Regions from separate parts of the Paenibacillus sp. FSL R7-0652 genome, predicted to be linked through region 1. Evidence: a T-box and tRNA genes for the amino acid it is inferred to sense, from the RefSeq annotation. Region 1 holds a T-box; the other holds one or more tRNA genes.
What was found. The T-box of region 1 lies ahead of MKY97_RS22795 (valine--tRNA ligase). A T-box ahead of a tRNA ligase gene usually reads a tRNA of that ligase, here a tRNA-Val.
Positions count from the first base shown of each region.

Region 2: it has a tRNA-Val gene. The T-box ahead of MKY97_RS22795 (valine--tRNA ligase) is inferred to sense a tRNA for this amino acid. The anticodon was not compared.

Region 1 is NZ_CP152001.1:5,198,142-5,202,542, reverse strand. It holds gene MKY97_RS22800 (LysM peptidoglycan-binding domain-containing protein) at 1-1,407, shown strand, start outside; T-box leader at 1,567-1,845, shown strand; gene MKY97_RS22795 (valine--tRNA ligase) at 1,911-4,401, shown strand, end outside.
Region 2 is NZ_CP152001.1:4,474,375-4,478,775, forward strand. It holds gene MKY97_RS19660 (recombinase family protein) at 1-1,568, opposite strand, end outside; tRNA gene MKY97_RS19665 (tRNA-Val) at 1,809-1,880, opposite strand; gene MKY97_RS19670 (hypothetical protein) at 2,075-2,350, shown strand; gene MKY97_RS19675 (GNAT family N-acetyltransferase) at 2,622-3,065, shown strand; gene MKY97_RS19680 (DUF3892 domain-containing protein) at 3,203-3,439, shown strand; gene MKY97_RS19685 (hypothetical protein) at 3,542-3,823, opposite strand; gene MKY97_RS19690 (hypothetical protein) at 3,807-4,034, opposite strand; gene MKY97_RS19695 (DUF3889 domain-containing protein) at 4,214-4,401, opposite strand, start outside.

The sequences.
Region 1 (4,401 bases):
TACCGGGGGGAAAGTGAAGATTCAGAGGAATTAAAGCATTTTATACCTGTCGAAATTACTGTACCATTAAACCGGGTGAGATCCATTGATGATATTTCGATTGAAATTGAAAATTTTGATGTTGACCTGTTATCCAGCCGGAGTCTGAATATTACAGGTGTACTTTCATTGCGAGGCATTGAGGGCTTCCCTGTAGAGGAACCTCAGGTGTGGTCTGCAGATGAATTTACGGTTGTTCACTCGTCTGAAGCTGAGCAGGACAGCCGTACGAATGAACGGGAACAGGCGGAGCAGTTCGAACTGCAGGAACAAGCGGGGCGATATGAGCCAGATGATCAGTTCCAGCAGGGTGAAGAAAACGAGCTTGCGAATGCGGCTGAACTTGCTGCGTACGGTTCTCCCGAATCAGCAGATTTGTCTGTGAGAACCCAGGGAGAAGCGGGATATGAAGAGCTCTCGCAAGCTTATTGGAATCAGGCATCGGCCGAGCCGTTAACGCCGGACACTGCTGCAGCTGATGAACGGGATGTACACAGACAGCCTGAGGCAGACGACGGAAGTTTGCTCTCACAGACATCAAATGAAACATATGAAGCGCCTTCTCCAATCTCTTCATTTATGGCGGAGACGGCCGACAGACTCGCTTCCTATCCGGAGTCTGAACCGCTTCTTCCGATAGAAGAAGAAACGTCAGCATGGACTGAGCCAACCGTAATTAGCGTACCCGAGAACCTGATATCTTCGAGTTCCTCTGCTTCTGAACAGGCCCGTTCAGAAGCAGAACAAAGACCGCTGGAAGATACAGCTCCTAAGGTATGGCACTTTGAAGAAGCTCGGTCAAGTGCCCAGCAGGAGGAGCAGGTGATTCCAAATACCTCAGCTCATGCACAGACCGAGAACTGGCAGGACGTATTTGCTTCATCTGAAGCGGTTCAGCCAGAAGAAGAGCGGCCTGTGCTGGAACCGGCGGAGGAAAACGCCCTGCTGCAGCATGAGGCATCTGTTCCTGAACCCATTGCTGAGGCGGAAGACAAGCCGGAACTGAAGGTTGCTTTCGGCAGCAAGAAGGAGTCGTCACCAAGAGAAGAAGAGGGTGTGGGCATCTCCTCGCTGTTATCATCCGGCCGTGCCGCTCGGGAAGTTGAGGAAGAGCGCGGTGAGGAGACCCCTGCTGGAGCTGTCCCAGAAGATACGAGTCAGGCAGAAGATGTAGAATGGAAGAATCTGTTCCTGGGAACGATTGTAGATCAGACACCGTTCCGCAAAGTAAAGCTGTGCATTGTGCAGCGCGAAGATACACTGGATGCCATTGCAGACAGGTACCAGCTCAGTACCAGAGAACTGCAGTTGTATAATCGATTGACCGAGCAGGTTGTAGAAGAAGGACAGATTCTGTATATTCCCTAAATTGCTGACTGGGATATGGCAGTCTAACCACCCGTAATCCTCTGAAGGGATTGCGGGTTTTCCTTGTTTTTTAGAATTCCACGTGTTCATAGTCAGCTTTCACTGCTGCCAGGTTGACTATCGCGCACGAGCAGGGTATGATGTGTTTAGGTTTTTTGAATAATGACGTGGATCGGGAGTAGTAGACAGTATGACCTTTCAGAGAGTGGGATCGATGCGCTGTGAGATTCCGCAGGAACCAACTGATCGAAGTCGCCCGGGAGTTGCCTGTTTGAGTTCTGTAGGTGGATGCTGCATATCCATTAACCTCGGAGGTAGGATGGGCCGGTCGCAGCCGTTATCTGCTTGAAGTGTCACGCCAGATCCAGGATGAACAGTTATCCCGATGTCAGCGTGAAACAAAGGTGGTACCGCGAAAGCTAACCTTTCGTCCTTTGATGGATGAAAGGTTTTTTTTGTTTTTTAGCGATGATGATGATGATGAAGTAACGGAGGAATGACACATGTCTGAACAAAAAAAAGCAACAACCGAAATGCCGACCACATATGATCCAAAGGCTGCAGAGGACAAATGGTACTCCACCTGGACAGAGCGCGGGTATTTCCAAGCGGGCAAACGCAAGGATGCCGAGCCGTACACGATTGTAATTCCACCTCCAAACGTGACCGGTATGCTTCATATCGGGCATGCACTTGACTTCACACTCCAGGATATCCTCATTCGTACGAAACGTATGCAGGGATATGATGCGCTTTGGCTGCCGGGCTCTGACCATGCAGGGATTGCTACGCAAACGAAGGTGGAGCAGAAGCTGCGTGAAGAGGGATTGACGCGTTATGATCTGGGACGTGAGAAGTTTCTGGAGAAAGTATGGGACTGGAAAGATCAATACGCTACAACCATTCGTCAGCAGTGGGGTAAAATGGGGCTGTCTCTTGACTATTCCCGTGAACGTTTCACACTGGATGAAGGTCTGTCCAAAGCGGTACGTAAAGTATTTGTACAGTTGTATGAGAAAGGTCTCATTTATCGCGGTAAACGCATTATTAACTGGGACCCGGTAAACCGTACGGCACTGTCTGATATTGAAGTTGAATATAAAGAAGTTCAGGGACATCTCTACCACCTGCGTTATCCACTCCAAGATGGCAGTGGCCATATTACTGTGGCAACGACTCGTCCGGAAACGATGCTGGGTGATACGGCTGTTGCTGTTCATCCGAAGGATGAGCGTTATGCAGATATGATCGGTAAAACCCTCGTACTTCCTATTATTGGACGTGAGATACCGGTTATTGCTGATGACTATGTCGACAAAGAGTTCGGCAGTGGTGCGGTAAAAATCACACCTGCACACGACCCGAATGACTTTGAAGTAGGTCTGCGCCATGAACTGCCTCAAATCACGGTTATGGACGAAAGCGGGACAATGAATGCCGAGGCGGGTAAATATCAAGGGCTGGATCGCAGCGACTGCCGCAAACAGATCGTTGCAGATTTGAAAGAACAGGGTGTGCTGATCAGTATCGAAGATCATATGCACCAAGTGGGTCACAGTGAGCGTACCGGAGCAGTGGTTGAGCCGTATCTGTCCACACAATGGTTCGTTGAGATGAAACCGCTGGCGGAGAGAGCGATCAAAAGGCAGCAGAGCGGTGAAGGTGTTAACTTTGTTCCGGATCGTTTTGAGAAAACATACCTGAACTGGATTGAAAACGTTCGTGACTGGTGTATTTCCCGTCAACTATGGTGGGGACACCGTATTCCTGCTTGGTACGATGAGGAGACGGGCGAAGTGATTGTATCGGCTGAAGACCCGACGACACTGCCTGAATATGCCGGACGGAAGCTGAAGCAGGATGAAGATGTTCTGGATACATGGTTCAGCTCGGCGCTGTGGCCTTTCTCAACATTGGGCTGGCCCGAAGATTCGGAAGACCTGAAGCGTTATTATCCAACCAACGTACTCGTTACCGGTTATGACATCATCTATTTCTGGGTGGCACGTATGATCTTCACCGCCTTGGAATTCACGGATGAAATCCCGTTCAAGGATGTACTGATGCATGGTCTTGTACGTGATGCAGACGGACGTAAAATGTCCAAATCTTTGGGGAATGGTGTAGACCCGCTGGATGTTATCGAAAAATATGGTGCAGATGCGATGCGTTATATGATTTCGACCAGCAGTACGCCGGGACAGGATTTGCGTTTCCGCTGGGAGCGGGTTGAACAGGCTCGTAACTTTGCCAATAAAATCTGGAACGCTTCCCGCTTCGCATTGATGAACCTGGAAGGTTTCACCTACGAGGATCGAGATATCAGCGGTGAGCTCGGAACGGCGGATTATTGGATTTTGCACCGTCTGAACGAAACTTCCCGTGATATTACGCGTCTAATCGATGCATATGAATTTGGGGAAACAGGCCGCGTGTTATACAACTTTATCTGGGATGATCTGTGTGACTGGTACATCGAATTCGCCAAGCTGTCATTCTACGGAGACGACCCGATTGCGAAGAAGAAAACACAGTCGGTGCTGGCTTACGTGCTGGATCAGACCATGCGCCTGATCCATCCGTTCATGCCTTACATCTCTGAAGAGATCTGGCAGCACCTTCCGCATGAAGGGGAGACGATCACACTCGCTTCCTGGCCGGAATATGATCCTGCGCTGGAGAATCCGGAAGCTGTTGCCGAGATGAATCTGCTGATGGATACCATTCGTGCTGTTCGTAACATTCGTGCCGAAGTGAATGTGCCTATGAGCAAAAAGATCGAGTTAATGGTGAAGGCGAACAATGACGAAACATCCAGCATTATCGAGCGCAACAGTCATTATATCAAGCGTTTCTGCAACACATCCGAGTTTGAGAGCGGACTGAATTTGAGTTCACCAGACAAAGCCATGACGGCCATTATTACAGGAGCTGAACTGTACCTGCCGCTGGCTGGCCTGATCGATATCGAACAGGAAGTCGCTCGTCTGGAGA
Region 2 (4,401 bases), 720 kb from region 1:
GCTTTGATCTCTACTGAGATTTTCTCTTTACTAACGTAAACAACATCAATCAATGTACTTAACATCATTTTCTTTTTTTCCATTGAGGCTTCATCAAAAACATCATGCCAAACCGGAATATACTCTTTTAATGTTTCCATTTCAGACAGTTCAATCTTTTTAGAAGAAAGTATTCCTTCAGTTTCATTCATTTCATTGGTATTTTGCATAATCTCCAATTCTGTCTTCTCAATGAGATCATTAAGAATCTTTGGTTTGAAGGCACTTTTGCCCATAATTGATTTAGTGACTTCGGCGTTTAGAACCGATAGCTCATTATAATTTTCTTCAAGTATAGACTGCAGGTTCTTAATTTTTGTCTCTTCCTCATTTGATATTTTCTCTTTGATTAGATCTATTTTTGAACTGAAATCTATAGTTTCGAGTTGATTCAAGTAACTATTTACTTGCTTCATTACTTGCTGCTCAACTTTCTTAGACGAGAAAGTAGCTTGACCAATACAATCGGTTTTCCCTTGTAATTTTCCGGTACATCGATAACTTTTATTTTGATTGTATCTAAGTATTTCTCCATTTGCAGCCTTATATTTATTAACAAATGTTGTTGAAGTTAGCCTTGAATTACAACACCCGCATCTCGCTATCCCAGTTAGAAGTAAACTGCCTTTTGTGCTTATGGGAACAGAATTATCGTTCATTTTCTTATTTTTAGGATTCTTTTTTTCTCTAATATCTTGAGCTGAATTCCAATCCTTTTCGGATATTATAATTAATTCAGGAATGGGCTTAGAAAATGTATCGTCTCCCAATCCTTTCCTGTATCTCATAATTCCTTTATATATAGGATTTTTAAGTATGACATTCACAGTAGCCGCCCCCCACTGTTTAGCCTTTCTTGTGGGTATGTTCTCTTCGTTCAACAATTTAGCTATCCTTAATTGTCCGTATCCTTCTTCTAGTACCAGTCGGAACATTCTCTGTACCACCAAAGACTCTTCTTCGTGTTTTACTAATTTAAGCAGCACCTTACCCTTTTTATTAAAATTACCGGAATCAACACCTCTATACCCATATGGTATACCACCACCTCGAAATATACCCTCTTCCACCATTTGCTTATGTTTTTCGTTCACCCGATCCGAAGTTTTTCTGCTTTCTCCGCTCGACTGCCAGAATCTAAGAAAGTTGATCATCCTGTCTGTATGTACTTCAATTTTTTGCTGTCCTTCTATTACAGACCACATCTCGATTCCTTTGTTTACAAACCACTCAACTAAGAAGGGAGTCTCATCATCTTTTCTGCCTAATCTATCAAACATAAATACTAGCAATACATCGAACAATCCATTTTCTGCGTCCTCTTTAGTCCTTTGAATTACATCTCGGTTCAAAGCAGATACTTTGAACCCTGAGACACCTCTTTCAGTATATTCTTTTACCAACTTCCACCCCTGCTGCTTTTCAATCATTGCTCTACAAGATCGCCGCTGCATGGGTATGTCATTTCCGTCCAATTGTCCTTTTGTAGATACTCGATATAGAGCTGCAACTCGTTTAATTTGTACCAATTATTTCACCACCATATCTTTTTTCTGTTATATAAATCTGAACTCCCTACTACTACTTTCACAATTAGTTAATATCTAGATTATAGCATTAAATCAATAAGATATAATAAAGACTACCCACATATTTTTGCAGGCAGCCCTCCGGTTCAAACCATGTTTAGTTGTCATCTTCTTCAATTAATCGGACATAACAAAAAACAGCCGTGAAGGGCTGTCTAAGCTAAGTAATATTGTTATATATAGGACGAGTGGGGATCGAACCCACGACCCTTACCCTGTCAAGATAATGCTCTCCCGCTGAGCTATCGCCCTTCATTAATTACATTATAATACAGTTAAGATTAATGATTCAATATGTCACCCCATCTATACATCAAACTTCAATGAAGTAATAGTATTATACCAAGTAAACGCGTTCATTGTCAATCATTAATTTGGTTATAAATTGGCTGGATTGGAGCAGAATAATGGAAACATTACCATTTTGGGAAACGAGGTGAATTCCTGTGAAATACGCCGTTCGATATCATCTTTACCAGCGCGAGCAGTTTCAGAGTAAACATTCTCTCTTCCGCACAATGAATTGGCTGGTCACATGCGCTCTTGTTCTCCTTACGATGACCGGCTGTACATTACAGCGGGATGAACATACGGTGCAGTTCCAGCAGCTGCAGCAGCCGAATGAACAGAGCGAATCGCTGCCCGTGTGGATGGATGTATATTCCAAATCAGTTGTCCATGATGTTTATTCCCCACAGGGGAATACCGAGATCTTACCGTGAAAGCTGGATGCAGCAGGAGAATAAGGCGCTGTCCGCAACATCATTCATCTTCATCCCATTTGCGAGAATAAGCTTTTTTGGTCACAACATACAACAAAGCGATCATGCCCGCCGACATCAGAAGTGTAATCGTCATAATACCTGCCATTCCCATCACTCTCTCCTCCTCCAAAGTCCCAGTATGTACCAAACTTAACTATACAGGAAAAGCATTTTTTTGTATAATGCAGTCTGAACTTGCCGCGCATGGAGCAGAAAGAAGGAATTGAATTTGGCAGCTGAAATCAGTTATGTTACGACAGAAGAAGAATTGAAGCAGGCACTTGAAATTCGCCGTCAGGTATTTGTAGTGGAGCAGCAGGTACCTGCTGAACTTGAGATTGATCAATATGACGTGATCAGCCCCGATGTACATCATGTGCTGCTTCATACGGATGGCCAGGCTGCTGCCACAGGGCGTCTGATCTATTACAGCAAAGACACGGCCAAAATGCAGCGGATCGCTGTACTCGAATCCTACCGGTCATTTGGTTATGGACGTGTGCTTCTATTAGCAATGGAGGAGCTTGCTCGCGAGCTGGGGCTAACCTATTCACTGCTGGATGCCCAGTGTCAGGCTCAGAAATTTTATGATAAACTCGGCTATGAAGTGATTTCGGAAGAACCTTTTTATGATGCGGGTATTCTGCACGTTCGTATGCGAAAAACACTCTAATCATTCTCGGAGTCCAGTTCAATAGCGGTTCAATTAATCTCCGGAAAACACTGCATGGGATGAATACTTCTCTCTATTTCGGACAGGCTAACAGGGTAACCCATTCCCATTTGGTCATAGAAGGAGAGTGTGACATGATGGATCAAACAACACGTGAAACGTTCACAGCAGTGCAGAAAAATGGTGACGGTGATTTGACCGCCTTCCAGACATCCAACGGACGTGTACTGGATTATCAGCAGGCCCTGAACGAAGTGAAAGCCGGAGCGATTGCGGGTGTGAATGTATTCAAAGGTAAGGATGGAGAAATGTATATTCGCGGCGATGCCGACGGGGACCCCACCAACAATCTGGACCAGCTTCCGACTTTCTAAAAGAATGACTGAACATACAGCGCCAATCCAACCGGGTTGGCGTTTTTTGCTCTGTTTTATGTCTGACTGTGCTGTGCTTAACCTTGGCTCTCGGATGACTGATTAATAATCGGTAAAATATTTCACCGCACTCCCTCCAGGCTGCGGTTTTCGAACCATTTGCGCTTCCTGCTCCCAAGCCTGCAGAATCTGTATGCTTTCCATCGCAGACGGGTTATCCCAAGCTATGTGACCTTTCCGTTCAAGTTCGAGCAGGGATTCCCGAATCTGGACGCGACTGCGGCCCGTTTTGTTCTCCAACTCATCCATTCGCGGGATTCGCCGCCGCTGCCCTGCATAGTTCACGATGATGCGTAAAATTTTGCGTTCAAAGTCGTTCAGCATACTTGATTACTCCCTTCCGATTCCCTTCGGTGACAGGACGCCATGCCAGAATATTTTGCTCCAGAAACGTCCGTGGTGCCCCTTCTTTGCCATCGGATGCCCGAATCGTTCCGCCGCGCACACTATTAACTCGAATCTGCCGCTGCGTAATCTGTCCTGCACGATCCATATATACAAGCTCCACCATCTGGCCAACATATTTTCCAAGCATGATCATCCCTCCAGTAAGAACGTTTGTTTGTATTCATTATTATATGCGAACGTAAGTTCTTTATTCAATAACAAAAAAAGGAATTTTTCAAAATAAAAAACCAGACTTGGTCCTAAAGGAACAGGAGTCTGGTTCTGCTTTAATTTGGAGAGTTTAGTTTGGGGTACAGCCTGATCTGATCAGTGACGATCTGATTCAGCAAATTGCACTTTTTTTAACTGCTGCGTATTCGGATTAAAATCAACATTAACATATACGTCAAACTGCTTGCCATCTTTGGCACGAACCCACAGCTTGAACTGCTCTCTCGACTGATTGGCGCTTAGCGAGGAGCGGCCAATATGTTTGTAGTCTAGAATGTCGACAT